Regions from separate parts of the Devosia sp. XGJD_8 genome, predicted to be linked through region 2. Evidence: predicted binding sites of a transcription regulator. Region 2 holds the regulator's gene; the other holds the start of a gene.
What was found. The regulator PhoB, encoded in region 2, activates phosphate uptake and scavenging genes when phosphate is short. The targets are predictions, from matches to a motif close to TGTCATNNANCTGTCAT.
Positions count from the first base shown of each region.

Region 1: a site for PhoB is predicted at 6,554-6,570, ahead of ACLI1C_RS07585 (alpha-D-ribose 1-methylphosphonate 5-triphosphate diphosphatase). Genes of this name have one in related genera too.

Region 1 is NZ_JBKJHF010000001.1:1,615,194-1,630,579, reverse strand. It holds gene phnK (phosphonate C-P lyase system protein PhnK) at 1-391, opposite strand, end outside; gene ACLI1C_RS07615 (alpha-D-ribose 1-methylphosphonate 5-phosphate C-P-lyase PhnJ) at 572-1,444, opposite strand; gene ACLI1C_RS07610 (carbon-phosphorus lyase complex subunit PhnI) at 1,626-2,714, opposite strand; gene phnH (phosphonate C-P lyase system protein PhnH) at 2,716-3,315, opposite strand; gene phnG (phosphonate C-P lyase system protein PhnG) at 3,315-3,770, opposite strand; gene phnF (phosphonate metabolism transcriptional regulator PhnF) at 3,847-4,572, shown strand; gene phnN (phosphonate metabolism protein/1,5-bisphosphokinase (PRPP-forming) PhnN) at 4,785-5,348, opposite strand; gene ACLI1C_RS07585 (alpha-D-ribose 1-methylphosphonate 5-triphosphate diphosphatase) at 5,345-6,493, opposite strand; gene ACLI1C_RS07580 (esterase-like activity of phytase family protein) at 6,691-8,874, opposite strand; gene ACLI1C_RS07575 (YoaK family protein) at 8,962-9,795, opposite strand; gene ACLI1C_RS07570 (O-acetylhomoserine aminocarboxypropyltransferase/cysteine synthase family protein) at 9,930-11,201, opposite strand; gene ACLI1C_RS07565 (hypothetical protein) at 11,414-12,217, shown strand; gene ACLI1C_RS07560 (ABC transporter ATP-binding protein) at 12,457-13,188, shown strand; gene ACLI1C_RS07555 (ABC transporter permease) at 13,191-15,386, shown strand, end outside.
Region 2 is NZ_JBKJHF010000001.1:2,906,710-2,922,095, reverse strand. It holds gene ACLI1C_RS13925 (SIMPL domain-containing protein) at 1-530, opposite strand, end outside; gene ACLI1C_RS13920 (fumarylacetoacetate hydrolase family protein) at 713-1,864, shown strand; gene ACLI1C_RS13915 (aldehyde dehydrogenase family protein) at 1,890-3,329, shown strand; gene ACLI1C_RS13910 (DMT family transporter) at 3,381-3,800, opposite strand; gene ACLI1C_RS13905 (DMT family transporter) at 3,797-4,282, opposite strand; gene ACLI1C_RS13900 (PLP-dependent aminotransferase family protein) at 4,337-5,542, opposite strand; gene ACLI1C_RS13895 (PLP-dependent aminotransferase family protein) at 5,702-7,072, shown strand; gene pobA (4-hydroxybenzoate 3-monooxygenase) at 7,089-8,249, opposite strand; gene ACLI1C_RS13885 (helix-turn-helix domain-containing protein) at 8,359-9,195, shown strand; gene ACLI1C_RS13880 (MFS transporter) at 9,399-11,024, shown strand; gene ACLI1C_RS13875 (phosphotransferase) at 11,166-11,870, opposite strand; gene phoB (phosphate regulon transcriptional regulator PhoB) at 12,208-12,909, opposite strand; gene phoU (phosphate signaling complex protein PhoU) at 13,029-13,739, opposite strand; gene pstB (phosphate ABC transporter ATP-binding protein PstB) at 13,768-14,592, opposite strand; gene pstA (phosphate ABC transporter permease PstA) at 14,644-15,386, opposite strand, start outside.

The DNA.
Region 1 (15,386 bases), 1.3 Mb from region 2:
CGGTTTCCCTGATGTGCCCATAGTGCCGGTCGCCCACCGCCATCAGGCGCTCCCCGACATTGGCGCCGGCCGAGACGGTCATGCGCAGGCCATCGGCCGGGTTCTGATGCACGAAGCCCCAATCGGTGCGGATGAGGAAGCGGCGTTCGGCCTCGGAGAGGTCGTAGATATTGCGCCACTCGCCGTCGCGCATGCGGTAGAGAGTCCGGCCCGAGCTGGGTTCCAGCGTGGCTGACAGGGAGTTCAGCAACGTGGTCTTGCCCGAGCCGGATTCCCCCACAATGGCCAGGACTTCGCCCGGCCAGAGCTCGAAACTCACATCGGCGCAGCCGAGGCGGCTGCCGTAATACTTGGTCAGGCTGTCGACGCGGAGAAGGGGTTCAGTGGTCATTGGAGGTCTCGCTTTCTTCACCTCTCCCTCTGGGGGAGAGGTCGACCCTCTTGGGTCGGGTGAGGGGGCCTTTTCCACGCACCGCACCAATCAAAGGCCCCCTCACCCGGCCTGCGGCCGACCTCTCCCCCGAAGGGAGAGGTGAAGAGGTGCCCAACCCGATATTTCCTGCAGCGCCGATCATTCCGCCGCCTCCACGCCCAGCGCGCCTACATGTCCCGCCGTGCGGCGCTCCTCGCAATGGTCGGTGTCGGAGCAGACATACATATGCCCGCCGCGGTCATCGAGAATGACCTCGTCGAAATAGACCTGTTCGGCGCCGCAGAGGGCGCAGGGCTGCTCGAAATGCTGGATGGTGAAGGGGTGGTCCTCGAAATCGAGGCTCACCACTTCGGTATGGGGTGGGACGGCGTAGATGCGGTGCTCGCGCCCTGCCCCGAACAGCTGCAGCGCTTCGCTCATGTGCATCTTTGGGTTGTCGAATTTGGGCGTCGGCGAGGGGTCCATGACGTAGCGGCCCTCGACCTTGACCGGATAGGCATAGGTAGTGGCGATGCGGCCGTGGCGGGCAATGTCCTCGTAGAGCTTGACATGCATGAGGCCATATTCTTCCAGCGCATGCATCTTGCGCGTCTCGGTTTCGCGCGGTTCGAGGAAGCGCAGAGGCTCGGGGATCGGCACCTGATAGACCAGGATCTGTCCCTGCCCCAGCGCCCTTTCGGGAATGCGATGGCGGGTCTGGATGATGGTGGCATCGGCAGTGTGGGTGGTGGTTTGCACCTGCGCGACCTTGGCAAAGAAGGCACGGATCGAGACGGCATTGGTGGTGTCGTCGGCGCCCTGGTCGATGACCTTGAGCACGTCATCCGGGCCGATGATCGAGGCCGTCACCTGCACGCCGCCGGTGCCCCAGCCATAGGGCATGGGCATTTCGCGGGAGGAGAACGGCACCTGATAGCCCGGAATGGCGATGGCCTTGAGAATGGCCCGGCGGATCATCCGCTTGGTCTGCTCATCGAGATAGGCGAAGTTGTATTGGGCGATGGCGGTCATGCTGAAGCTCCCATGATCGATGCTTGGAGGACCCCCCACCCAACCTCCCCCTGGAAGGGGGAGGAGCCGCGCCGCGACTGGGGCAAAATCGAGCCAAACACACCAGCCAGTCCCTCCCCCTTCCAGGGGAAGGTTAGGTGGGGGTACGTCCGCATACGCGGCATTCTGGAAACCAGCCGCGTCACTCTGCTGCCTCCTGCATCTCTGCGGCTTCATGCTCGGCGCGCATGCGGCGGATCAGATCGAGTTCGGCCTGGAAATCGACGTAGTGGGGGAGCTTGAGGTGTTCCACGAAGCCGGTGGCCTGGACGTTGTCGGAGTGGGAAATGACGAATTCCTCGTCTTGCGCGGGAGCCACGATGTCTTCGCCGAACTCGCGGGCCCGCAGGGCACGGTCGACGAGGGACATGGCCATGGCCTTGCGCTCGGCCTGGCCGAAGACCAGGCCATAGCCGCGGGTGAATTGCGGGGGCACTTTCGCGCTGCCCTTGAACTGGTTGACCATCTGGCATTCGGTGACGCGGATGCGGCCGAGATTGACGGCGAAGCCGAGCTCGGGAACGTCGAATTCGACATCGACTTCGCCGATGCGGATTTCGCCGACAAAGGGATGGCTGCGGCCATAGCCGCGCTGGGTGGAATAGCCGAGCGCGAGGAGGAAACCCTCGTCGCCGCGGGCCAGGGCCTGGAGGCGCAGGTCGCGGTCGAGCGGGAAATCCAGCGGTTCGCGGGTCAGGTCACCCACTTCGCGGTCGGGATCGGTCTCGCCATCGGGTTCCATCAGGCCCTGGCGGCCGAGCATGTCGGTCACCCGCGGCGCCTGTTCGGCATCTGCCTCGCGGGTGGCGGGCTGAGGCACCTCGCCGGTAGCGATGGCGGGATCGAGCAGGCGGTGGGTATAGTCGAAAGTCGGCCCGAGCATCTGGCCGCCGGGCAGGTCCTTGAAGGTGGCCGAGATGCGGCGCTCGATCAGCATGGTGCCGGTATCGACAGGGTTGGAATAGCCGAAGCGGGGCAGCGTGGTGCGATAGGCACGGACGAGGAAGATGGCCTCGATCAGGTCGCCGCGCGCCTGCAGCAGCGCCAAAGCGGCCAGTTCCCTGTCATAGAGCGAGCCTTCGCCCATGGCGCGGTCGACGGCGAGGCCGAGCTGCTCGACGATCTGGTCGAGGCGCAGGGCCGGCACCGAGCGGTCGCCGCGGCGGCGATCGGCCAGGAGGGCATGGGCATTGGCAATGGCGGCTTCCCCGCCTTTGACGGCAACATACATGTCAGTGTCCTTCCTCGAGGCGGGTGCTGCGCGGCAGGCCCATGACCTCGCCATCGGCCACCAGCAGCAGGTCTATGCCGCGCGGGAACAGGTCGCGATTGGCGGACCATTGCGCGACGAAATCCAGGGGCAATCCGAGGGGGCTGATATGACCGTGGCCCTTGATGCCAGGACCGCGCGTGATGAGCATCTCACCACCGGTCAGCGCGGGTACGGCCAGGACGATGGTGGTGGAGCGATCGGGATATTCCTGGGTGCCGAGATTGAACTGGTCGAGGCGCGGCAGGTGGGCGGGACCGGTGGCAAAGGCGAAGACCGCCCTGCCCGGCTCTGGCACCACGCCGGCACCGGTGTGGAAATTGACGAAGTCGAGGACGCCCGCATCGGCACGCAAAGTGTCATCCAGCCAGAGGCCGGTATCATGATCGGCCAGGGTCAGCAGGATGCTGGCCAGTCCGGGGGGCAGGCTGCTGTGGAGCGAGGGCGGCGTGACGAGCCGGCGGGGCGTGCCGGGATTGGCCAGCGCGTCCATGATGGCGCGGAAACTGCCCTGTGCCTGCAGCACCGGATCGGCAAAGCCGCCGTCGAGACCGATATCCATCAGTTATCCCCCCGCACCATGGTGAAGAAATCGACGCGCGTCGCGGCGGTCTCGTCGCGGCGCTGCTGGTCGGCGTCTGCCGCAAGCGTCTGCAGCGGCGCGATGATTTCGGCCTGGACGCGTGCCGGTTCGCGCTGCCACAGGGCGTCGATCACGGCAATGACCTCGGCCTTGGCCATGTCGCGGCCAAGGCAATAGCCGTGTCCCACTTCGCCACTGGCAATACGCACGCTGGCGCGGCTCACTGTCGCTTCGCCAAGGTTGAACGGCGCGCCGCCGCCACCGGCCCGGCCGCGCACCATGACGAGGCCGATCTCGGGCCCGCGTACCTTGGCGTGAGCGGGTTTGTCGGCCCAGCGGTCCCACAGCGCGGCCAGGGACCGGGTCGGAGCGCTGGCCAGTACGTCCAGCACCGCCTTGCGCGCGTCACTGCCGGTTGAAGATCGGGTCTGCATGCTTGCCTCTATTTGTCTAATGAAATAGACAACTATTGTCCTCAATCCGGTCCTACGCTTCTCGTGTGAAAATGCAATGACAGTTGCGAAAGACATTTCTGGCGGGGTCGCCCTGTGGCGGCGCATCGCCGATGCCATCCGGCTCGATATCGTGGGCGGCAAGCTGGCGAGCGGTGACCGGCTGCCGACCGAGGCTGTTCTGGCGGAGCGGTTTTCCGCCAATCGCCACACGGTGCGCCGGGCGCTGGCCGTGCTGGCCGATGAGGGCGTCGTGGGAGCCGAACAGGGGCGCGGCACCTTCGTGCGCTGCGCAAGGCGGCTGAGCTATCCCATCGGCAAGCGGACACGGTTTTCGGAAGGGCTGGCCGGCCAGGCCAGGATCACCAGCGGGCAATTGCTGTCGAGCCGCATCGAGAATGCCAGCGCCGCGGCCGCCACGGCGCTGGGTATCAAGGCCGGGGCCAAGGTGGTGCGCATGGAGACGCTGTCGCTGGCCGACGGGCGACCGCTATCGCGTGCCACGGCCTGGCTGGACTATCGGAGCTTCGCCGACTTTGCGGGGCGCTACACGGCGCTCGGCTCGTTCACGGCGGTGTTTGCCAGCTATGGCGTTGCCGACTATTCACGCGCCTCGACGCGCATTTCGGCGCGCCATGCCGACGTGGAGGAGACCAAGCTGCTGGGCCTTACGCCCGGCGCCATCCTGCTGGTTTCGGAGGCGGTGGATGTCGATGCGGCGGGCAATCCAATATCCTACGCGCTCAGCCGGTTTCCGGCGGAGCGGATGGAGCTGGTGGTTTAGGGTTTCGGGGGATAACCCCCACCTCGCCTCCCCCCGGAAGGGGGAAGAATCCGGATGGTGCTGGTCGCAGATGGTGCCCTTGAGGTGAATCGGTCAGGGGGCCTTCCCCGCGCACCGTATCAAGAAGAGGCCCCCTCACCCGGCCTGCGGCCGACCTCTCCCCCAGAGGGAGAGGTGATCCGGTGCATGGCCTGCAGGTTGGGGAGTGTGGACTAGGCGCGTTCCACCAGCTTGGCGGCGTCTTCGAGGAGGCGCACGAACTGGTCGCCCGCGGTCTCCAGCTCTCCGGAATTGTCGATGCGGATGGTGCTGGCCGGAAGGCGGCTGTCGACGCTGCGGTCGAGGCGGCGCTGGATGGATTCGGCGGTTTCGCGGCCGCGATTGGCGAGGCGCTGGGCGATGACGTCGCGGTCGGCGGTGACCGAGACGACCAGGGCCTCGGGATAGCGGGCGACCAGCGCCGGGATCACGCCGCGGGAGAGGTTGGCGACCACGACCTTGCCGGCGGCCAGATCGCGCTCGAGGGCGATGGGCAGGCCATAGCGCAGGCCATGCGCATCCCAGCTGAGGGCGAAGGCGCCATCGCGCTCGGCCAGTGCGAAGGCTTCGGCATCCATGCTGTCGTGATCTTCGCTGCCGCCATCGGCCTGGCGCGTCACGACGCGGCGCACGAAGACGACGCGGCCGGTTGCCGCCAGGCGTTCGCGGGCAAAGCCGATCAGGCTGTCCTTGCCGACACCGCTCGGGCCGACGACGGCGACGAAGGTTCCGGTCATATCACCCGCCTGCCCTGCCGCCAGACGGTGCGCACGATGGGAATGCCATCTTCGACGCGCACCTGCACGAAATCGGCGCGCTTGCCGATGGCGACTTCGCCGCGATCGTGGAAGCCCGCGGCCTCGGCCGGGCGCTTGGTGACCATCTGGATGGCCCGGGCGAGGTTGATCGCCTGGACATTGTCGGCGAGGGAGAAGGCCGATTGCAGCATGGAAAAGGGGATGTAGTCGGAGGAGAGGATATCGAGCAGATCGGCCTCGGCCAGGGCGCGGGCCGAGACATTGCCGGAATGGGAGCCACCGCGGACGACGTTGGGGCCACCCATCAGGATGGCCATGCCGGCCTGGCGCGAGGCCCTGGCCGCTTCGAGCGTGGTGGGGAATTCGGCGACTTCGGTGCCCAGGGTAACGGCTTCCTCGACATGGTCGCGAGTGGCGTCGTCGTGGCTGGCGATGACGATGCCCTTGTCGCGGCAGATTTCGGCAATGGCGCGGCGATGCGGCCCGGCATGGGCAATGGACTCGGCGTTGCGGCGCTGGATGAAGTCGTCGAGGGCCGCGTCGCTCATCTTGAGCTTGCCCTGGTAATAGACCCGGTAGGCATCGGCGCTGGCGAACTGGCGCTGGCCGGGCGCATGGTCCATCAGCGAGGCCATGCGCACCTGCGGATCGTCCTGGAGCACGGCGAAGCTTTCGAGGCAATCGGGGGCCGAGACTTCGCAGCGCAGGTGGATGTGATGCTCGGCGCGCAGGCGGCCGGCGGCATTGCCGGCGCTGATGGCGTCGGCCAGGGTCTTCATCTCGGTGGCGCCGAGGTCGGCATGCTCATCCATGCCGACGCGCAGGGCGTCGAGCACGGTGGTGATGCCGGAGGCGGCGATCTGGGCGTCATGGGCCTGCACGGCGGCGACCGGGTTCCAGCGCACCTTGGGGCGCGGGGCAAAGTGGGTCTCAAGATGGTCGGTATGCAGTTCGACGAGGCCCGGGATAAGGTAGTCGCCATCGAGGTCGTGACCGGTGCGCGAGGATGGGCCGATATCGGTGATGATGCCGCCATCGACCCGGACCGAACCATCCAGCACGGTGTCGGCCAGGACGATCCGGGCATTGGTCAGGACGAGTTCCCCAAGGGCGACGGTGTTCATGGTGCGGACGATTCTGCGGTTCGTGAAAGCGGTTATTGCGCCCTGCGGTAGCCCAGTTTGATGACAGTTTGGCGACTTTGCGGTGCAGCCTATCGGGCAGCCCTGAAGGAACCGTAGCCAGTCGTCGCGCGTGGGCGGCCGAAAAGCAAGGGGCCGGATCCGCGGATCCGACCCCTGTTTGTTTGGATGCGGAACGGCTAGAGCGCGCCGATGGACCAGAAGAAGGTCTCGCCCGAGCTGTCGTCCACGCCGTCATTGTCGGTGATGACGTAACCGGTGCCGGTGGAGTCGATGGCCAGGCTCTCGACCTTGTCGACGACGTAGCCGTTGAAGGCCATGAGGTCGGGCACGAGGTCACGCACCAGTTCCTTGCTCACGACGGGCAGTTCGCCATCGAGCGGGGCCGAGACCAGTTCGCTGACCGGCACGCGATAGATGGCCTTGAGCTGGGCATTGGCGGCGATCTGGTTATCGCGCTCGACGATATAGGCGAAATCGCCATGCACGGTGATTTCCGACAGGCCGACCCAGGCACCCTCAGCAGGGGCCTCGAGCGGATAGCGGACGGCGCCCCATTCCTCGCTGGCCGGGTTGTAGGAGACGAGCTTGACGAAGCCCTTTTCGTCATTCTTCCACTCGCGCTGGATGGCGATCCACAGGGTCATGTCGTCGCCCTCGCCGATGGCGGCAATGCCTTCCGAACCCGAGCGGATTTCATGGGCCAGCAGAGCGGCCGGGAAAGCGATCTCGTCTTCGATCTCGCCATCGGCATTGACGTGGAACAGGGCATGCGGGGTCAGATCGCCGGTATCGCCTTCGGAGGCGAGCCAGAAGCCGCCTTCGCCGTCCAGCGTGATGCCTTCGAGGTCGAGCTTCTGGGCCGGCGCACCGTTGCGGGTGATGACGGTTTTCTTGACGATGCGGGCCGGCTTGGCAGTGGCGTCGATCTCGTAGATGGCGGCTTCGGCGAAGACGCTGTCGCTGACGGCATAGAGAATGCCGGGCTTTTCGGCATCGCCAACGGCGCCGGACAGGGCAGCCCAGCCGATCGGCTTAGCGTCGGCATCGAGATCGGACATGATGGTCGGATAGGCCGGCTCGCCTTCGGCAAGCTCATAGATCATGACATGGGCCGGCGCGGCGCCATCGGGCGACAGGTCGGTCTCGTTGGCGGTGACGTAGAGATTGCGCGAGGGGATGGCCAGGGCGCCTTCCGGGCCGACGCCGGAGGGCAGCGACTGCCAGTATTCCGGCACATCGCCGGTGTCCTTGTAGACAGCGACCAGCGAGGAGCGTTCCTGGTTGACGAAGATGAAGCGGGTGTCGCCGAAGGTGCCGACTTCCATGCCTTCGGGCTCGACGCCCTTGGCATCGGACCGGCCTTCCGGATAGTGGCCCAGCTGGGCGGCGATATATTCCATCGAGACGCCGCTCTCGTAGAGCTCGGTGCCGTCCTTGTGGAAGATGGTGAAGCCGCGCGAGCCGCCTTCGTAGTCGCCTTCATTGGCCGTGATGATGCGGTTTTCATCGAGCCACTGCACGGCATCGGGCTCGCGCTTGCGACCGGGCTGGCTCTCGGTGAAGCTCAGCTTGCCGTCTTCGGTGGCGTCAATGCCGTCCAGATCGACAGTGCCAGCGCTGAAGTCGTTGATGATTTCGCCGGTCTTGCCGTTCAGAACCACGATGTGGTTGTTTTCCTGCAGGGTGACGACCAGTTCGTCGAGGCTGTTGAAATCGGTATATTCCGGCTCGGCATCCTCGCCGGCGAAGTCGGCGACGCCGGCCAGTTCGGTGACGCGCATGGTGGCGCAATCGACGGAGCCTTCGGCGACGTCGAAGAAGGTGATGTTGCCACTGGGCAGCTGCGGAAGGGCACCGTCGTTGAGGTCCTCGTCGCGCTGGTTTTCCATCGAGATGGCGATCAGCGAGCCATCCATGTTCTTGGCGATGGCGTCGGGCTGGCCACCCAGTTCGCAGGTGACTTCAACAGCCTTGCTCGCCTGGTCGATGACCGCGAGATAGCCCTTGGGCGCGGTGAAATCTTCAGTCGTGTCGACGGTGACGAGCACCTTGCCGCCGATGAAGGTGACCGAGGTCGGACCGCCTTCGAGCGTGACGAAACCGCCGGCCTTGGGCGCGGTCGGGTCGGTGATGTCGACAAAGCCGATGCCGCCCAGCAGCGCGTTGGAATAGACCAGGGTCATGCCATCTTCGCTGGCGTTGATAATCTCAGCCGAGTTCTCGACGCCCTCTTCGGCATCGGGATTGTTGAGAGCGACCGGGAAGCTGGCAATGCGGTTGAAGTATTCGGCGGAAGTGGCCGACGCCGTCGTGGCCAGCAGCGTCGCGGTCAGCGCGAGCAGGAATTTGGATGAAGACATGATGGAGCCCCTGTTGCAGTGGGCTCCGCATAGGGCGGCCATGCTACAGGCCGATGACGTGGATATGACGGCTGCATGACAGCCGGCTCAGGCGCCGGGCGCGCGCCCGACGGCGTCGTTCAGCAGGCGCGGCGCGGCCATGACCATGAGCACGGCGGCCAGCGGAATGGAGAAGACATAACCGAGGTGGCCGAAGCCAAGGGCGCCCACGACGCCGCCGAGGAAGAACATGCCGACGACGCGCAGCAAGATGCTCAGCTTCTTGCGGTCTGCCGTGACCCGGAGAGCCTCGGCCTTGGTCTTGTCCCTGTGCCAGTAGAGATATTTGCCCAGCTCGATGCCGATATCGGTGACCATGCCGGTGAGGTGGGTGGTGCGCATGCGGGCGCCGGAAATCTTGGTAATCGTGGCGTTCTGCAGGCCCATGATGAAGCAGAGCAGCGGCGCAGCGAGCGCCATGAACTGCGGCGCTTCCTGGCTGGCCGTGCCCAGCACGCCGAAGGCCAGCAGGAGCAGTGCCTCCAGGGCGATGGGATAGGCATATTGCCGGGTCCGGGCGTTGCGACGGCCCCAGTTGATGAGGACGGCGGAGCAGCCCGCGCCCGCAGTGAAGGCCACGAGGGCGACGATGCCGGCCCCGACAATGCCAAACAGGCCCAGAGCCAGGTTGTCGGCAATGGACGAGACAATGCCCGTCATGTGGGAGGTGTATTGGCCGATGGCGAGAAATCCGCCGGCATTGATGGCGCCCGCGACGAAGGCGAGAACCACGCCCAGAATCGTGTCGGTCACGCCCGATCGCCGATGGGCGACGGCGGTGCGCAGAAACTGCATGCGACTGCGGCGGCGGGGACGGTGTTCGATGGCAGTTCCGATCTGATGCCCTGAAACGGCGCGATCGGCCGAGCGGGTGCTCGGCATGGCGCGTCCAGTGCTGATGACGCTGGGGTGGTGCCGATGTTGGCACGCGCCCTGCCCGCGCTCAAGAGCACGCAACCTTGGAACAGGTGGCCCGGCGATGGCCTGCGTCAGCAACCATCGCCGGGACGACAGGATCAGGACTTGGCGAGTGCCTGCTCGATATCGGCGAGGATGTCATCGATATGCTCGATGCCCACCGAGATGCGCACCAGATCCTCGGAGACACCAGCGCGGGCCAGCTCTTCAGGATTGAGCTGGCGATGGGTGGTCGAGGCCGGGTGGCAGGCCAGCGACTTGGCGTCGCCGATATTGACCAGCCGCAGGATCATGTTGAGCGCGTCGATGAACTTGCCGCCGGCTTCCTGTCCACCCTTGATGCCGAAGCTGACAATGCCCGAGGCCTTGCCCTTGGTGATGCGCTTGGCGACCGCGTTGTACTTGTTGCCGGGCAGCGCGCCGTAATTGACCCAGCTCACCTTGGGGTGGCTCTCCAGGAACTCGGCCACTTTGAGCGCATTCTCGCAATGGCGGTCCATGCGCAGGCCTAGGGTCTCAAGACCCATCAGGAACAGGAATGCGCTGTGTGGCGACAGGGCGGCCCCGGTATTGCGGAGCGGCACCACGCGGCAGCGCCCGATATAGGCTGCAGGCCCCAGCGCCTCGGTATAGACCACGCCGTGATAGGAGGGATCGGGCTCATTGAGCACGGCAAAGCGCTCCTTGTTGGCCTTCCAGTCGAACTTGCCGCTATCGATGATGATGCCGCCGATGGAATTGCCATGACCGCCGATATACTTGGTCAGGGCATGCACAACGATGTCGGCGCCGAAATCGAAGGGGCGGCAGAGATAGGGCGTCGCCACGGTGTTATCGACGATGAGCGGCACGCCATGCTTGTGCGCGATCTGCGCCAGCCTCTCGATGTCGACGACATTTCCGGCCGGATTGCCGATGGATTCGCAGAACACGGCCTTGGTCCGGCCGTCGATGGCCTTGTCGAGGGCGTCGAAATCATCGCCCGCGGCCATGCGCACTTCGATGCCCTGGCGTGGGAAACTGTGCATGAAGAGGTTGTAGGTGCCCCCATAGAGCTGGCTGGTGGCGACGATGTTGTCGCCCACCCCGGCAATGGCCTGGATGGCATAGGTGATGGCCGACATGCCCGAGGCAACCGCCAGGCCGGCAATGCCGCCCTCCATTTCCGCGACGCGCTTTTCCAGCACATCGGTCGTGGGGTTCATGATGCGGGTATAGATATTGCCGGGGACCGCCAGATTGAACAGGTCGGCGCCATGCTTGGTATCGTCGAAGGTGAACGAGGTGGTCTGGTAGATGGGCACTGCCGCAGATTTCGTCGTCGGGTCAGGCGTATAGCCGTGGTGCAGCGCCAGTGTTTCAAGCTTCATGGGTATTCTCCTCCGTCAGGCCAGTGCCGGCCCAAATCAGGGCGCCACAATAGCGGCCAGCGACTTTATGCCAAGCCCATGGTGGAGGAGGTGGGGCTCGGGGTTGCATGTGTGGCGGGCTGAGCGACTGTAGTTGCGATGGGGACAAAGACGGCCCAGCGCTAGGCGAAAAACACGACATCAGCTAACTGTCGACCTAGTGAGGACCCTTAATGCTGATGCTAGTTCCGCGCCCGCTTAGGATAATTGGCAACGCCATATTGCTATTTTTTGCGGTTTTGGGCGGTATCCTGTCGCTAGCGCAGCTCCCGCAATTCTGGCAGCCGGTTGACGCGCGGACGGTGATCCTAAGGCTAGAGGACATCGTAGTAGTAACTCCAAGCGTGTTTGGACCTCGGCTGCAGTTTGACGACCGAGCACTGGGTAACGATCAATTAGTTGAGACGACCATCACCCTCTGGCGTGACGGGGGAGCCCCGATAGAACCCGACATGATCCGTCGCCCCTTGCAGTTTAAGATGCCCGCTGGGTCGCGCGTCGCTGCAGCGAAAATTGTTGACCAATATTCCAGCATACCGAACAACTTCAGTGTTGCACACTCGGACGATGAGGTGGTCATTGGATGGAAAGTATTCGACCCCGACATGGCCGTGAAGGTCGCAATAGCCCGCATAGGCTCCGAAGACTCCCCCACCTACCTGGACAACATTGGCCCAGGAATCAACGTGACGAATAATAGGTACAACACCGCTAAGACGGTTTATTATTGGGGAGTGCTGGGAGTGGCCTTCGTTTTGGCCGGCGCTTTTATATCAGGCGCTAACTTGGGCGCGCTCGACAGAATGGCTACTTGGGGCGACAAAAGAATTGAGCGTCTTCCAAAACCGATCCAGATCGCGGTTGCATTGGTAACTACAGTCATTGTCATATTCGGGCTAGTTGCGGCCCTTGTTGGTTCGTTTCGCTTCATCCCATGGCTGCAAGCGCTAGTGGTGCCTCCGATACCGTTCACCTGATCCTTGCCTGGAATGGGGCCCCGGCCCACCCTCGTCGTAGCCACGCCTCAAGATCCAAGCTAGCCGGCACGACATCTTCCCGAAGACCGCAACTCGCCACCGATTTGACATGCGTCAATCACTGGGTGGCGGAAGATGCTTAGCTTGGGCCAGCAGGGCGCGTATCGTGTCCTGGGTCATGTCCACGGACCGTGGTGTCCGGCAGGTCCCGCAGATGCGGCAATATGGCGGAATATTGCATGCCCGATGAGCCAGCAGACGATGCCCGCGCCCACCTGCTCCGAACGGAGAAGCTGACCAAGACCTATGCCATGGGCTCGACGACAGTCGTTGCCCTGGACGCAGTGGACTTTGCCGCGCGCGCCGGAGAGTTCATCGTCATTCTCGGCCCGTCCGGTTCGGGGAAATCGACCTTTCTCAACCTGGTGGGAGGCCTCGATACGGCCACGTCCGGACAGGCCTGGTTCCGGGACCAGCAGATCACCGGGCTGGGCGACGCCGCCCTTACCCGCTACCGGCGCAACAGTGTCGGCTTCGTCTTCCAGTTCTACAATCTGGTGCCGAGCCTGACGGCACGGGAGAATGTGAAGCTGGTCACCGAAATCGCCAAGACGCCGATGCGGGCCGAAGAGGCACTGGACATGGTGGGGCTGGCTGATCGCATGGACCACTTTCCGGCCCAGCTATCGGGCGGCGAGCAGCAGCGGGTTGCCATTGCCCGCGCCATTGCCAAGCGCCCTGACCTGCTGCTGTGCGACGAACCGACGGGGGCGCTCGACTCCAAGACCGGCATTGTCGTGCTGGAGGCGCTGACCAAGGTGAATGCGGAAATGGGCACGACGACGCTGGTCATTACCCACAATGCCGCCATTCGCACCATAGCGCATCGTGTCGTGAGCTTTGCCGACGGCCGGATCGCCTCGATCGAGCGCAATGCCGACCGGCAAGCGGCCGCATCGGTGCGGTGGTAGCGATGAGCGCCCTCCACATCAAGCTGTTCCGGGAGATGCGGCGCCTGTGGGCGCAGGTGCTGGCAATCGCGCTGGTGATGGCTGCAGGCGTGGCGACGCTGCTGATCGGCGTGGGCACCTACCAGTCGCTGGACCAGACGCGCAATGCCTATTACCAGGCCAATCGCTTCGCCCATGTGTTCGCGACGGTGACGCGGGCACCCCGTTCGGTGCTGCAGGATATTGCCGATATCGATGGCGTCCTGTCGGTGGACGGGCGCATTTCCAAGATCGCGCTGGCAGATATCGAAGGGGTCGAGGAACCTGCTTCGGTGTTGCTGGTGTCGCTCGCCGAGGACGGCGTGCAGGGGCTGAACCGGCTCTATCTGCGGAGCGGACGGCTGCCCGAACCATCCGGCGCCACGGAGGCGGTGGTCAGCGAGATTTTCGCCGCGGCGAACGGCTTTCGCGCAGGGTCGCAGCTCAAGGTCGTGATGAATGGGGCACAGCGTCAGCTGACGCTGGTCGGCGTCGCGCTTTCGCCAGACTATGTCTATGCGGTAGCACCGGGCGAGATCATGCCGAATGAGGGCCGCTTCGGTGTGGTCTGGGTGCCTGAATCGGTGCTGGCGGGGGCGTATGACCTGAGTGGCGCCTTCAATGCCGTCTCCGTCCGGCTGCTGCCGGGGGCCTCGGAGCGGGAGGTGATTGCGCGGCTTGACCGGCTGCTGGCGCCGTTTGGCGGCCAGGGCGCCTATGGACGGGCGCAGCAGACCTCGCACGCCTATCTCGACTCCGAACTGATGCAGCTGCAATCCATGAGCCGGGTGCTGCCCCCGGTATTCCTGCTGGTGGCGGCGTTCCTGGTCAACATGACGCTGACCCGGCTGATTGCCCTCGAGCGCGAGCAGATCGGCCTGCTCAAGGCGATCGGATATTCGGCATGGTCGATTGGCTGGCACTATGTCGAATTCGTGCTGCTGATCGCGGTGCTGGGTATCGCCATCGGCCTGGCGCTGGGCACCTGGGCCGGGGGTGCGCTCACCGAGCTTTACGCGCGGTTCTACAGCTTCCCCGTGCTCGTGTTCAGCCGCGAGCCCAGCCTCTATCTCATTGCCGGGGGCACGACGATGGCGGCCGCGGTGCTGGGGGCGCTCCGCGCGGTGCGCGCCGCGGCGCGGCTGCCACCGGCCGTTGCGATGTCGCCGCCGGCGCCCCCGGCCTATCGCAACCTGCTCGCGGGCCGGTTCGGCTTGGTGATCGAGCTGCGCAAGACCTGGGTCATGGTTTCGCGCCACCTGCTGCACTGGCCCTGGCGCACCGCCGGCGGGGTAATCGGGCTGGCGCTTTCGGTGGCGGTGCTGGTCGGATCGCTGTGGTCGGTGGGCGGGGTCGACTACATGATCGACTACACGTTCAACCGGACCGAACGGCAGGATGCGACGATCAATTTCCTGGGCACCCGCCCCGCCTCGGCAGCGCAGGCGGTGGAGCGGCTGCCCGGCGTGCTGGCGGCGGAGCCGTTCCGGGCCTTGGGGGTGGAGATCGGCAGCGGGCACGTGACCCGCCGGATCGCCATTATCGGCCGTCCGGCGGCGGCCAGCCTGACGCGGCTGCTGGACACGAACCTGACCCGGGTGGGCATTCCCGAATCCGGTCTGCTGTTGACGCGGTCGCTGGCGGACATCCTGCGCGTGGGGCCGGGAGACATCGTCAACATCCGCCCGCTGGAAGGGACGCGCCAGAGCCGTCCGGTCCATGTCTCGGCGCTGGTGGAAGGCTATCTGGGCCTTGGCGCCTATATGGAGCTGGGCGCTCTGCAGGACCTGGTGGCCGAGGGAGACCAGATTTCCGGGGTCAATATCTCGGTGGATACGCTGATGCAGGACGCGCTGTTCGCGCGGCTCAAGCAGACGCCGTCGCTGGGGCAGATCTCGATGCAGACCGTGGCATTGCAGCAGTTTCGCGCGACCATGGCGCAGAACCTCTATGTGATGATCGGGGTGCTGGTAGGCTTGGCGGGCATCATAGCCTTTGGCGTGGTCTACAACTTCTCGCGCATTTCGCTCTCCGAGCAAGGCCGGGAGATGGCCAGCCTGCGGGTACTGGGTTTCACCCGGGCGGAGGTTTCCACCCTGCTGCTGGCCGAAATTGCCGTGCTGACGCTGCTGGCCCAGCCCCTAGGCTGGGGGCTGGGGTTCCTGGTGGCATTCGGCATG
Region 2 (15,386 bases):
GTGGCATAGAGCTCGGCCTTGGCACGCGCGTCGGCGAAGGCCGCCTTGCGGGCCTCATCATAAAGTTCGGACGGATCGGCCACGGCAAAGCTGACGCCATTGACGGTATTGGCGCCGACGGTCACCGACTTGTCGAGGATGGACCCGAGCGCGTCGAGCTGGCGCACAGTAACGGTGACGGTGTTGCTGACCTGATAACCATTGATCCGTGGCGGCAGGGTATAGCCGTTGGCATCGCGCTCGTCGGAATAGACATAGTTCGGGTTGACCGAAAAGCCTGATGTCTGGATGTCGCGGGGCTCGATGCCGGCGGCCTTCAGCTCGGCAATCAGTTCTGCCATGGCGGCGGTGTTGGCGTCGAGCGCCTCGCGGGCGGTGGCGCCCTGCGTGGTGACGCCGGAATTGATCTGCGCCATGTCCGGGGCGGCCATCACTTCGCCCCGACCTTCGATGCTGATGGTGCCAGCATAGGCGGGCACGGCAAGGCCAGCAAAAACGGCAAGTGGAACAAGGGCAAAAAGGCGACGCATGGGAAACTCCATAAGCTAATGGATGGGACTACTCCTCATCCATTGCGTCAGTATTGCGGCACAGATGAACTGGAGTTGAACGAGCCTGTGGAGAGGAGGTTCCGCCAAAAGTATGACTTTTGAGGCTTGCGCGGCGGTGTGCCGGTGCGGTACTCACTGCACCAGCATTTAGGGGGCCGGACATGGGCGACAAGCACTATCCAGATGGCATTCTGCTGGGGCGTGCCCGCGTACCTGGTCTCGATCAGCCGCGCATCGTGACCGTGCGGGATGGCGATGTCGTGGATATCACCGCCAAGGGCATGGCCACGGTCCGCGACATTGCCGAGAGCGGAAGCGCCGCCGAACACGTGCGAAACGCGCCTGGAGCAGTGCTGGGGCGAGCTGACACGATCCTGGCGAACAGCGTGGCGGGTCAGATCGATCTTTCGTTGCCGAGCCTGCTTTCGCCGATCGACCTGCAGGCCATCAAGGCATCAGGCGTCACGTTCGTCGTTTCCCTGCTGGAACGGGTCATCGAGGAACAGGCCAGAGGCGACAAATCCCGCGCGGATGCGTTGCGCGGGGAAATTCTCGACCTGATCGGTACCGATCTCAGCGAGCTGGTGCCAGGTTCCGAGACCGCCATGAAGGTCAAGGCGGCGCTGATCGAGAAAGGCGTGTGGAGCCAGTATCTTGAAGTCGGCATCGGCCCCGACGCCGAAATCTTTACCAAGGCCCAGCCGATGAGTTCGGTAGGCTATGGTGCCGAGGTTGGGTTGCATCCGTCGTCGAGCTGGAACAATCCGGAGCCGGAAGTGGCGCTGCTTGTGACCAGCGCGGGCGCCATTATCGGGGCGACGCTGGGCAATGACGTCAACCTGCGCGATGTCGAAGGGCGTTCGGCGCTGCTGCTGGGCAAGGCCAAGGACAACAATGCTTCCGCCTCGCTGGGCCCGTTCATCCGGCTGTTCCATGGCGCGTTCACGCTCGAGACGGTCAAGCAGAGCGAGATCGCCCTGCGCGTCGAGGGCGAGGATGGCTTTGTGCTCGAGGGCCATTCCTCGATGAATCAGATCTCGCGGACGCCGGAATCGCTGGTGGCTGCCACCATTGGCGGACACCACCAATATCCGGATGGCCTCGTGCTCTATCTCGGCACCATGTTTGCGCCCGTGCAGGATCGCGGTGGGGCCGGCAAGGGCTTCACCCACAAGCTCGGCGATATCGTCTCGATATCGACATCCGAACTGGGCACCCTGACAAACAGGGTGAACCTCTCTACCAAATGTCCGCCCTGGACTTACGGTGCCAGCCATCTGCTGCGCGACCTGGCCAGGGCCGATCTCCTTTAAAGACCCATCCGAAAGGCATTCCAACATGGCTGAACTGCACAAGAACCTCATCAACGGGGAATGGGTGGGCTCGGACGGTATCGAGAACATCAATCCGTCCAATATCTCGGAAGTTGTCGGGCTCTATGCCCGCGCCACGGCTGAAGAAACCAAGCAGGCTATTGCTGCCGCCAAGGCGGCATTCCCGGCCTGGTCGCGCTCGGGCATCCTCGAGCGCCATGCCATTCTCAGCAAGACCAGCCAGGAAATCCTGGCGCGCAAGGCCGAACTGGGCGAGCTGTTGAGCCGTGAAGAGGGCAAGACCCTGCCTGAAGGCATTGGTGAAGTGACGCGCGCGGCGCAGATTTTCGACTTCTTTGCCGGTGAAGTCCTGCGCCTTGCTGGCGAAGTGCTGCCATCGGTGCGCCCCGGCGTGGGCGTGGAAATCACCCGCGAACCGATCGGGGTGATCGGCATCATCACGCCGTGGAACTTCCCGATCGCCATCCCGGCCTGGAAGATCGCGCCGGCTTTGGCCTATGGCAACACTGTCGTGGTGAAGCCGGCCGACCTCGTCCCCGGCTCGACCTGGGCCATCGTCGACATCCTGGTGCGCGCCGGCCTGCCCAAGGGCGTGCTCAACCTCGTTATGGGCAAGGGCTCCGTGGTCGGGCAGACCATGCTCGACAGCAAGGATGTGACGGCGATCAGCTTCACCGGCTCGGTGGGCACCGGCAAGCGCGTCGCGGCAGCCTCGATCGAGCATAACCGCAAGTTCCAGCTGGAAATGGGCGGCAAGAACCCGACCGTGGTGCTGGATGATGCCGATCTCAAGGTGGCGGTGGAAACCGTGGCGCAGTCGGCCTTCTTCTCGACGGGCCAGCGCTGCACGGCCAGCTCCCGCGTCATCGTCACCGAAGGTATCCACGATGCCTTCGTCGATGCGCTGTGCGAGCGCACCAAGAACCTGCGCGTCGGCGATGCCTTGGCAAAGGACACCGAGATCGGCCCAGTGGTCGATCCGAGCCAGCTCAAGCAGGACATGGACTATATCGGTATCGGCCAGGACGAAGGCGCCGAGCTGCGCGCGGGCGGCCAGCGGGTCAATGCGCCAACCGAGGGCTATTTCCTGCAGCCGGCGCTGTTTACCGGCGTCACCAACCAGATGCGCATTGCCCGCGAGGAAATCTTCGGGCCTGTCGCGGCGGTGATCAAGGTCAAGGATTACGAGGAAGCACTCGCCACGGCCAATGACACCGAGTTCGGCCTGTCGGCCGGCATCGTCACGACCTCGCTGAAGTATGCGACGCATTTCAAGCGCAATGCCGAGGCCGGCATGGTGATGGTCAATGTGCCGACGGCCGGCGTGGACTTCCACGTGCCGTTCGGGGGCCGCAAGGGTTCGAGCTATGGCTCGCGCGAGCAGGGCAAGTATGCGGCCGAATTCTTCACCGTGGTGAAGACGGCCTATACCGCCGCCGGCTAGTCCGAGCAGCCGTTCGTTCTGCAAACCCGCGGACTCTGTCCGCGGGTTTTTTTATCGGCGCTGCGTCAGCGCCATGCCGGCAAGGATTAGGACGACGCCCAGGGCGCTAGCCCAAAGCGTGGTCGGTACGGCCCGTATGAGGTCGAGGGCGACACCGGAAACCATCTGGCCGCCGATGACGAGCAGGGCAGTGTTGACCGCGCCGATGCGCGCAATGAGCCAGCTGCCGGCGGCAACGAAGACGACGCCGATGGGGCCGCCCACATAGGCGTGCCATGGGGCATCGGCAGCTCCGGCAGGCACCAGTCCGCCCACTAGCGGGCCGAGCAGCGTCAGGATGGCGAAGCCGATGATATGGTTCCAGAAGGAGGCGACGAGTGGTGTGGTCGAGAGTGCCAGCCTGCCGTTGAGCTGGCGGCTGAGGCCAACCAGCAGGCCGGCCAGCAGGGCATAGGTGATGGCAAGGGTCATGCCGCACCGCCCATGCCGAAGAGAATGATCAGGGCGCTGCCGGCGATGATCAGGGCCAGGGCGCCAGCGTCGCGTAGCGACAGCTTGCGCCGCGGCAGGCCGAACAGGCCCCAGCGATCGGCTGCCAGGCTGAAAACCACCTGCCCGGCGAGACCGAGCGCCAGCGTGCCGGCAAGGGCCAGCGGCGTGTTGACCGCGGTCGAGGTGAGCATGACGGTGGCGCCTCCGGACAACCCGCCAAGATAGGCCCAGAGTGGCGCACGGGGCTTCCCTGCAGCAATGGCGGGCCGCCGGCGCCACAGGAGGGCGAGCAGGATGGCCGCAGCAATAGTCCCCGTGCCGTGGGCGGCCCAGGAGGAAAACAGGGCGTTGCCGTAGCGGCCCAGTTCACCGTTGAAATAGACCATGAGGGTCAGCAGGCCGCCGGTGCCGAAGGCCGCCAGGAGATGCAGCGGGTTCAACCGCTCCGCACTGGACGTCATGACGTGAGTTCCGATTCGCAGGTGGGAAGCCAAGCCTAGCACGGCTCTGCGGCGTCAGTGGACGTTCACCACCCGGCCCATGGCCTGCTCGCCGATCAGGCTGCAAAGCTTGAATATGCCCACTTCGATCTGGGCTTCGTCGCATAGGGAGAAGCTCAGGCGCATGGTGTTGCGGCCCGACCCGTCCGGGTGGAAGGCGCCACCCGGGACGAAGGCGATATCCTGCCGGATGGCCTGTGGCAGCAGTGCTGCCGCATCAATATGGTCGGGCAATTCAAGCCAGAGGAACATGCCGCCATCGGGCTTCTGCCAGCGCATGCCGGGCGGTGCGTGGCGCTCAAGCGCCGCCAGCATGGCATCGCGGCGCACGCGGTAAACCGCGCGAATCCGGGCGATCTGGGTGTCGTAGCAGGCCTGGGCAACCTGGTGCATGACCATCTGGTTGGTGGTCGCGGTGTGCAGGTCCGCGCCTTGCTTGAGCAGCGTCAGGCGGCGGATGAGGGCGGTTGGTCCGCAGATCCAGCCGATGCGCAGGCCGGGCGACAGGGTCTTGGAGAAGGTGCCGCAATAGAGGGTGCGGGTGCGTTCAATCGAGCCGGATGCGGCGGAGTCGACCGCGGCGATGGACGGCAGGTCCTCGCCATCATAGCGCAGTGCCGAATAGGCGGCATCTTCCACGATGATTGCGTCGAGGTTGGCGGCCTGGTGAAGCGCCTGGTGCCGCGCGGCCTTGCTCATGGTGGCGCCGTCTGGATTGGCGAAATCGGGCACGAGATAGATCAGCCTTGGCGCATTGGCGCCGGTGGGCTGGGGTGCGTCGAGCGCGGAGAATAAAGGTTCGTAAGCGGAGAACGACTGGAGCGCGCCCAGATAGGTGGGGCGGGCGGTGATGACTCCATTTCCCTTGTCCAGCAACAGTTTACCGATGAGGTCGAGCGCCTGCTGGGAGCCGCTGGTGACGAGGATATTGTCCGGGCCGGCCGGCACGCCGAGGCGGACCATATGGTCGGCGATCCACTCCCTGAGCGGCAGATAACCTTCGGTGGTGGAATATTGCAGGGCCTCGCGTGCGATGGAGGGGCCGCCGAAGACGTGGCGCCAGGCATCCTGGAACAGGCCGACATTGAACAAAGCCGGATCGGGAATGCCGCCGGCAAAGGAGATCATCGAGGGTTTGCCGACGAGCTTGAGAAGCTCGCGAATCTCGGAGGCCTTGATGGCCTGGGCGCGGGATGAGAGGCGGAATTCCGGTGCCGTCATTTGTATCACCATGAAAATGATATTAGTGATACAAACACCAGAAAATTGTTATGTCAATTATGTTGACCTTTTTAACGTGAAACGTCGGCTTTTGCCGCAAGACCGTCACAAGTCTGAACGCGTCGACAAAGGGATCAGGATGGCGATACTATCGAATCAATGACCGATACAATTTCTGACGACAAAGAGAGCATGGCGCTGCCCGACAATGCGCAACCCATCCACGAGCGCGTGGCCACGGCTGTGGAGATGGCGATTGCCGAGGGGCGCTATGGACCGGGCCAGCGCCTGCCGACGCATCGGCAGCTGGCGCAGCAGTTTTCGGTCTCGATCGGCAGCGTGACGCGCGCCATCGATGCGCTGAGTGCGCGCGGGGTGGTGCGCGGGGAAATCGGGCGCGGGACTTTCGTGCTGGACCGGCCCGACATCGGTGCTGATGACGGCGGCATTGTCGACCTGACGATCAATGCGCCGCCGCCGGTGATCGCGCCGCATCGCATGGCCGAGGCGAGCGAGGTGGCGAACCGCTACGCCCTGGCGCTGCCGCATGGCGGCTATGGCGACCTGAGCGGCACCGAACGGCAGCGCGGGGTCGTGGCGCGCTGGCTGAGCGAGATGCGGACGCCGCTGGCTGCCGATGACCTGCTGCTGTGCAATGGGGCGCAGCAGGGGCTGCACCTGGCCTTTGCCACGCTGCGCGAGAGTTCGACCACGGTGCTGACCGAGAGCGCGACGTTTCCCGGCGCCCTGGCGGCGGTGGCCAATCTGGGCATGGTGATGGCGCCGGTGGCGCATGATGGCGAGGGCATGCTGCCCGAGGCGTTGGGCGCGGCGCTGGAGGCGACCGGCTCGAAGATCATCTACACGACGCCGGTCTGCCAGAACCCGCTGGGCTTCGAGACCGGCCCCGAGCGACGGCGGGCCATCGCCAGGACCGCCACGCAGCATGATGCGGTGATCGTCGAGGACGATATCTACGGGCTCTACGCGGCCAAGGGCAAGCTGACCTATCGCGATCTGGTGCCGGAACGGGTGATCTATGTCACCAGCCTCTCCAAGAGCCTGACGCCGCTGATCCGCCTCGGGGTGATCGCGCCGCCGCCCGCGCTGATGGCGGCGGTGCGCAAGCGGCTGCGGGCGGAGAGCTGGGGCCTGCCGCCCTATGTGGCGGAGCTGGCGGCGGCGATGATCGAGATCGGCATGGCTGACGAGGCTGCGGCGGCGCTGCGGACCGAGGGCTGGCGCCGGCTGGGGCTGACGCGGGCAATCTTGGCGATCGACACGGTCCCGATGCCGGGCGGTGCGCCACATCTGTGGCTGCCGATGAGCCCGTTCAAGGCAGAACAGCTGGCCCGGCGCGCCGGCGAGGCGGGCGTGCGCATCACGCCGCCCTCGGCGACGCAGGTGGGATCGTCACCGGTGGCCGGCGTGCGGCTCTGCATCATGGCGCCCCGCACGCGGCGTGTGCTGGAGCGCGGGTTGAACGTGCTGGCGGGGCTGCTGGACAGCGAGGAAGATGTGGTGGTGTGAGCCACCACCCGGAAAACTAGGCCGGCAGGCCCACATAGTTCTCCGCAAGGCTCTGCTGGGCGGCGCGTGAGCCGGTGAGATAGTCGAACTCCGCCCGTTGGATCCTGCGGCCGAAGGGGCCGGTCTCCGGGAAGGTGTGCAGCAGGCTCGTCATCCACCAGCTGAAGCGCTCAGCCTTCCAGATGCGCGACAGGACGTGGTTCGAATAGGCGTCGAGTGCGGCGGGCGAGCCTTCGCTGAAATGCTCGATCAGGGCATCGGCCAGGGCGGCGACGTCGCTCATGGCGAGGTTGAGGCCCTTGGCGCCGGTGGGCGGTACGATGTGGGCGGCGTCGCCGGCGAGAAAGAGCTGACCGAAGCGCAGGGGCTCGGCGACGAAGCTGCGCAGCTGGGCCACGGATTTCTCGATGGAGGGGCCGGTCTGCATCGCCTCGGCCGTTTCGGGCGCGAGGCGCGCGCGCAATTCATCCCAGAAGCGGTCGTCGGACCAGGCGCCCACCTGCTCGTCGGCGGGGACCTGGATATAATAGCGGCTGCGGGTGCGCGAGCGCTGCGAACAGAGCGCGAAGCCGCGCTCGTGATGGGCATAGATGAGCTCATCGGCCACGGGTGGACGATCGGTCAAAACGCCAAGCCAGCCAAAGGGATAGACGCGCTCGAAAGTGGTCAGGGACCGTTCGGGGACGCTGCGGCGGGAGACGCCGTGGAAGCCGTCACAGCCGGCAATGACGGCGCAATCGATGCGGTGTGTGGCGCCGTCCTTGCGGTAGCTGACCCAGGGCTGCTGGCCGTCGAAATCGTGCAGTTCGACGTCTTCGGCCTCGTAGATGGTGCGGGACTGCCGGATGGCCATCAGGTCGCGCGTGACCTCGGTCTGGCCGTAGACCATGACCTGGCTGCCGACCAGGGCGGAGAAATCGATGCGGTGGCGATCCCCGTCAAAACCCATTTCGATGCCGTGATGCACCAGGCCCTCGGCATGCATCCGGGCGCCGGCAAGGGCGCGGTCCATCAGGTCGACGCTGCCCTGTTCGAGAACGCCGGCGCGGATGCGGCCGAGCACGTAATCGGCGCTCTTGCGCTCGACGATGACGGCGTCGATGCCGGCGAGTTCGAGCAGGCGACCAAGCATGAGCCCGGACGGACCGGCGCCGATGATGGCAACCTGAACGCGCATGAATTCCTCCCTTTGCAGCCAGTATGCCGGCCTTTTGCTGCCAGCATGCTGGTGGTTTTCTGGCGGTTTTCCAATGGACGGGCGGCGCAAACTATTGGATTATCCGAACATGAACTCCATCCCCAGCTATGCGCTTTACGGCGAGGCCGATTCCGACCGGGAGCAGGACTGGCTGCATTGGGAAACCATCCAGTCGCGCAGCCGGCTGCATGACTACCGGATTGCCCCGCACCGGCATGAGCAGTTCCTGCAGATCCTGCACCTCACCGGGGGCAGCGCGCGGCTGACGGTGGACGGCGCGGCGTTTGCGCTGCGGCCATCGAGCGTGGTGGTGGTGCCGGCGCTGACGGTGCATGGCTATGAGTTCAGCCAGGATGTCGAGGGGATCGTGGTCACGCTGATGGAGCGGGACGTGCGCGATGCGGGGCTGGGCGACCTGGGTGCGGTGGTGCTGCGCGAGACTGCCGCGCTGAGCGGGGCGCTGGACCGGCTGATCGCGGAGGCGGACCGGCCGGGGCCGGGACATGGCGTGGCGATGCGGGCGCTGATCGCGCTGCTGGTGGTGGCCATTCAGCGCGCCGGGCTGGATGGGGCGCAGGCGGGGGCGGGGAGCAGCGAGCGCAGCGTGGTGCATGCGCAGTCGTTTCGCTGGCTGGTGGACAGCCGGTTCCGGCAGACGCGGCGGATTGCCGATTATGCGGCCGAGATCGGCATCAGCCCGACCCATCTCAACCGGGTGAGCCGGGAGGTGCTGGGCGCCTCGGCGCTGGCGGTGATCGAGCGGCGGGTGGCGCTGGAGGCGCGCCGGATGCTGCTGTTTTCGACGCTGAGCATCAAGCAGATCGGGGCGGAGCTGGGCTATGAGGACCCGGCCTATTTTGCCCGGTTCATGAAGCGGGTGCTGGGGACAGCGCCGGGGGCGTATCGGAAGCGGGTGCTGGGGTAGCTCTGGGGACGTCTCCGAGTCCGAGCGTAGCCCGGCAGGTGAGCGTTGCGGGCGCGGTGCGTCCATCCCCTCCTAACCTCCCCTTGCAGAAGGGGAGGAATCTCATCGCGTCGGCGGCGCCAACTTTCCCGCCCACACCAAAGGCTGCATTGCCAAACCACGTGTGGCGGACCTAGACAGGTCAGGACTGAAAAGGAAGCATGATGTCTGATCGACCGCCCATGCTGGCGCCATTCCGGCATGAGACTTTCCGGCTGCTGTGGCTGGCGACGCTGGTGTCCAATCTGGGTGGGTTGGTGCAGTCGGTTGGCGCCGGCTGGATGATGACCACGCTGACCGACTCGCACAACATGATCGCGCTGGTTCAGGCCTCGACCACGCTGCCGATCATGGTCTTCTCGATCGCGGCCGGAGCGCTGGCCGACAATTTCGACCGGCGCGTCGTCATGCTGATCGCGCAGGGCGGCATGATGGTGGTGTCGCTGATGCTGGCGGCGCTGGCCTTCATGGGCCTGCTCAATCCCTGGCTGCTGCTGAGCTTTACCTTCCTGATCGGCTGCGGCACGGCGCTGTTCAATCCGTCGTGGCAGGCCTCGATGGGCGATATCGTGCCGCGCGCCGACCTGCCCGGGGCGGTGACGCTCAATGCGATGGGCTACAATATGATGCGCAGCGTCGGCCCGGCGGTGGGCGGGCTGATCGTGGCGCTGGCCGGTGCGGCGGCGGCCTTTGCGGTCAATGCCTTTTCCTATGTGCCGCTGCTCTATGCGCTGCTGCGCTGGAAGCCGGAGCGGCCGGCCAGCAAGCTGCCGCGCGAGAATTTCGGCAGCGCCATGTGGGCGGGCATCCGCTATGTGTCGCTGTCGCCGAACCTCACCACAGTATTGTTCCGCGGCTTTCTGTTCGGCTTTGCGGCGGTGGCCATCCTGGCGCTGCTGCCATCGGTGACCAGCGACTATGTCGGCGGCGGCGCCATGGTCTATGGCACGCTGCTGGGCTGTTTCGGGCTGGGGGCGATCGGCGGCGCCTTCCTCAATGGCCGCGTGCGCGAGCGCTACAGCAACGAGACCATCGTGCGGGTGGCCTGCGTCGCCTTTGCCCTGAGCAGCGCGGCGCTGGGCTATAGCCGCGACCCGCTGCTGAGCCATCTGGCGCTGCTGCCGGCGGGCGCCTGCTGGGTGCTGTCGCTGTCGCTGTTCAATGTCTCGATCCAGCTATCATCGCCGCGCTGGGTGGTGGGACGGGCGCTGTCGCTCTACCAGACGGCGACCTTTGGCGGGATGGCCGCGGGCAGCTGGGTCTGGGGAATGAGCGCCGATGCGCTGGGGCCGGATTCGGCGCTGGCGCTGGCCGGCGTGGTGATGCTGGTCTGCGCACTGGTGGGCTTCCGGCTGCCGCTGCCGCAATTCAATGCGCGCGATCTCAACCCGCTCAATACGTTCAACGAGCCGGTGCTGAAACTGGACCTGCGGCCGCGCAGCGGGCCGATCATGGTGATGGTCGACTATCGCATCGACCAGGGGGACATTACGCGCTTCCTGGCGCTGATGGCCGACCGGCGCCGCATCCGCATCCGCGACGGGGCGCGGCAATGGTCGCTGCTGCGCGACCTGGAGCATCCCGAGGTGTGGACCGAGGCCTATCACGTGCCGACCTGGATCGACTACCTGCGGCACAATCTGCGCCGCACCAAGGCGGATGCCGAGAATATCGACCAGATCCGGGCGCTGCATCGCGGGGGCGAGCCGCCGGTGGTGCGAAGAATGATCGAGCGGCAGACCGTGCCGCTGCGGGATGATACCCCGATCCGGGATACGCCTGAGGTTTGAGACCCGCCTCCTAACCGCCGGGTGAGGGGGACTTTTGGGTGGTGCGTAGGGAAGGCCCCTCACCCGGCGCTGCGCGCCGACCTCTCCCCCGGAGGGAGAGGTGAAGGTCCGGGATAAGCCGGGTCCAAGGGGCTTAGCCGTTCAGGGCAGGCCGTCGGGGTGATGGTGATTGGTAATGTTGACCAGTGTCCAGGCGAGACAGGCTTGTGCCCATTCGGCTCCGGCCACAAGCCCGCGCTGTTTCGCCCAATGCGCCCGCCCAGCCTGACGCCCGGGAAGACACGCGGCCACCAGATCCGGCGTGCATGAGGGATGGTCATAGGCCGCGACGAACAGATCAAGGCGGCGCAGTTGATCCTGCGGGCTCCAGCGGTCCTCGCCGAGGCCGAGCCAAGTCCAGACACTGTAGGTGAGGTCCCACAGGCGGGTGCCGGGCATGATGGTATCGAAATCGATCATGCCGGCTGGTCTGTCGTCGACAAGGACAGTGTTGGCCGGTGTCCAGTCGTTGTGACACATGACCTCGGCTCCGGCGGCAGGGACCGGGGGGAAGTCGGTCGTGCAGTCGTGGAAGCGTCGCAGGAGATCGGCCGCGTCGGTCAGCTGGGCGTCGCTGAAATCGTCCTTGTCGAACAGGACTTCGCCAGGCAGGTAGGTGAGGATTTCGCGGCCCTGATCGTCATGGCCGAGGAAGCGTGGGGCGTGGCCGAAGCCCTTGCGTTCCAGGTGGGCCAGCAGGGCCTGCTGCATGCGCGTATCGTGCCGGGTGGCGCGGCGGATGGTGTCTCCGACACGCACAACGCCGTTGACCTGCCCGCCGGCGAGGGGAATTTCCTGTTCTGACAAGCGCGCCTCCACGTGGGGGCACAATAATGCGGCACGGGGCGGGAGCAAGAGCGGCGCTGCGGGATGATCTCTCCTTCGAAGGGAGAGAGGGGCGGGATGGGCGTGGGCTCGAATATTGGGGCTCCCAACACCCCCTCCCATCCTCCCCCATCAAGGGGGAGGTGCTGTCCGGTGGATGGGCGAGACCGCGCCACAATCCACGTACTCACAAGGGGCCGTACCCCCACCTAACCTCCCCCTGGCAGGGGGAGGGACTGATGCAGTTTGTGGGTCGCGATGTGGCCAAGGTCGCCGTGCGGCTCCTCCCCCTGTCAGGGGGAGGGTGGGAGGGGGCGCCTTACGCGACCTGGGCGAACCTTTCGTCGAAGGCGTAGCCGGCGCCGCGGACGGTGCGGATGGGGTCGGTTTCGCGGCCGCGGTTGATGGCGCGGCGGAGGCGGCCGATATGGACGTCGACGGTGCGCTCGTCGACATAGACGTCATTGCCCCAGACACCGTCGAGGAGCTGCTCGCGTGAGTACACTCGACCAGGATGGCGCATCAGGTATTCGAGCAGGCGATATTCGGTGGGGCCGAGATGGACGTCGCGATTGGCGCGGCGGACGCGGTGGGTGGTGCGGTCGAGCTCGAGATCGCCGACCTTGAGGGCGGCGGTGACGAGATTGGGATTGGCGCGGCGCAGCAGGGCGTGGATGCGGGCGATCAGCTCGGGCACCGAGAAGGGCTTGACCACATAGTCATCGGCCCCGGTGGCCAGGCCCCGGACGCGCTCTTCTTCCTCGCCGCGGGCGGTGAGCATGATGATCGGGATGCGGGCGGTTTCCTCGCGGGCGCGCAGGCGCCGGCAGAGTTCGATGCCGGAAATCTCGGGCAGCATCCAATCGAGCAGGATGAGATCGGGCAGCTTTTCCTGAATGGCGCTCTGGGCCTCGTCGCCGGTTTCCGCGGTGACGACGCGGAAGCCCTCGGCTTCGAGATTGTAGCGCAGCAGGATGGCGATATCGCCTTCGTCTTCGACAACGAGGATCGTGGCGGGCATGAGATGTGCTCCCGTCGGTTGCGGCACCATGGCCGGTGCTTGTGGCTCCACCCCTCCGAGCCTCCCCCATCAAGGGGGAGGTACGGGCCGGTGGTTGGGAGGCGTCAGCGCTTGTGCGGCTACGCCTTGATCTGGGTGCGGTGCAGTTCCTGGACGTCGTTGGTCAGGGGCTTGCCGGTCTGCAGGTAATAGGCGCGCTCGGCGATGTTGGTGGCGTGATCGCCAATGCGTTCCAGGCTCTTGGCGCAGAACAGCAGGTGGGTGCAGGTGGTGATGTTGCGCGGATCTTCCATCATGTAGGTCAGCAGCTCGCGGAACAGGGAGGTATGCATGGCATCGACCTCGTCATCGCGGTTGCAGACCTCGATGGCGGCGGCGGCATCGCGGCTGGAATAGGCGTCCAGCGCTTCCTTGATCTGGCGCAGCACCAGGGCCGTCATGTTCTTGACGCCGTTGTAGAAAGTGGGCTGCAGGCTCATGCCTTCGAGCTTGAGCGAGCGGCGGGCCAGCTGCTTGGCCATGTCGCCGACGCGCTCCAGATCGGAGGCGACGTGGATGGCGGTGACAATGGCGCGCAGGTCGGAGGCCATGGGCTGGCGACGGGCGATCATGGAGACGGCCATTTCGTCGATCTTGCGCTGCATGTCGTCGATGCGCTGGTCGGCGATGATGGTCAGGTCGGCCAGTTCGCGGTCGAGCTTGAGCAGGGCCTTGGTTCCATTCTCGATGGCCACTTCGACCTGGCCGCCCATTTCGGCGATGGTCTGGGCGAGCGCGACCAGTTCGTCATTGTAGGACGAAACGATGTGTTCGGAGCCGGTATTGGGCATAGCGTAATCCTTGTTGTCCGAGCCCGGATCAGCCGATGCGGCCCATGATGTAGTCCTGGGTCTGCTTGTTGACCGGGTTGGTGAAGATGTCTTCGGTGACGCCTTCCTCGATCAGCTTGCCCAGGTGGAAGAAGGCGGTCTTCTGGCTGACGCGGGCCGCCTGCTGCATGGAGTGGGTGACGATGACGATGGTGAAGTTCTCGCGCAGCTCGTCGATCAGCTCTTCGATGATGGCGGTGGCGATGGGGTCCAGCGCCGAGCAGGGCTCGTCCATCAGGAGGACTTCCGGCTTGGTGGCGATGGCGCGGGCAATGCAGAGGCGCTGCTGCTGGCCACCGGACAGGCCGGTGCCGGGCTCGTTGAGGCGATCTTTGACCTCTTCGAAGAGGCCGGCCTTGCGCAGCGAGGAGACGACGATTTCCTCGGTCTCGGCCTTGGTCGAGACCATGCCGTGGATCTTGGGGCCGTAGGCGACGTTTTCGAAGATCGACTTGGGGAAGGGATTGGGCTTCTGGAACACCATGCCGACGCGGGCGCGCAGTTCCACAACGTCGAGGTTCTTGTCGTAGATGTCCTCGCCATCAAGCGTGATCCTGCCGGTGACGCGGCAGATGTCGATGGTGTCATTCATGCGGTTGAGCGAGCGCAGGAAGGTGGACTTGCCGCAGCCAGAGGGGCCGATCAGCGAGGTGACGCGGTTGCGCTCGATCTCGAGGTTAACCCCGAACAGGGCCTGCTTGGCGCCGTAGAAAACGCTGACATCCTCGCCCTTCATGGCCACTGTGGGAGGAATTACCACCTGGTCGGGCTTTGCCACGAGCGTCGAACCCTTGTTTTCGGTCATCGCGTTCATCTCTCAGAATTCCGTCTTCTGGCGCGAGGCGCCGGTTGCATCTTGTCAGTGTTACCAGCGCCGTTCCAGCCGCTGCCGCAGGAAGATGGCGACCGCGTTCATGAGCAGCAGGAAGCCCATCAGAACCAGGATGCCGGCCGAAGTGCGCGAGACAAAGCCGCGCTCGGGGCTGTCGGCCCAGATGTAGATCTGGGTGGGCAGCGCGGTGGAGGCTTCCAGCACGCCACCGGGCGGGCTGGTGATGAAGGCATTCATGCCGATCAGCAGCAGCGGGGCGGTTTCACCCAGTGCCTGGGCGAGACCAATGATCGTGCCGGTGAGAATGCCGGGCAGGGAGAGCGGCAGCACGTGGTGGAGGATGACCTGCTGGGGTGAGGCGCCCATGCCATAGGCGGCCTCGCGGATGGAGGGCGGGACGGCCTTGAGGGCGTTGCGGGTGACGATGATGATGGTGGGCAGGGTCATCAGCGCCAGCACCAGGCCACCAACCAGCGGCGCCGAGCGGGGCAGGCCGAAGATCTGCAGGAAGACGGCCAGGCCGAGCAGGCCGAAGACGATGGAGGGCACGGCCGCGAGGTTGTTGATGTTGACCTCGATCAGGTCGGTCCAGCGGTTCTTGGGGGCGAATTCCTCAAGATAGGTGGCCGCGGCGATGCCGACGGGGAAGCTGATGAGGAAGCAGACCAGCAGGGCATAGAAGGAGCCGGTGATGGCGCCGGAGAGGCCGGCCAGTTCGGGGAAGCGGCTATCGGCATTGAAGAACAGGCCCCAGTTGAAGGGGGTGGAGACACGGC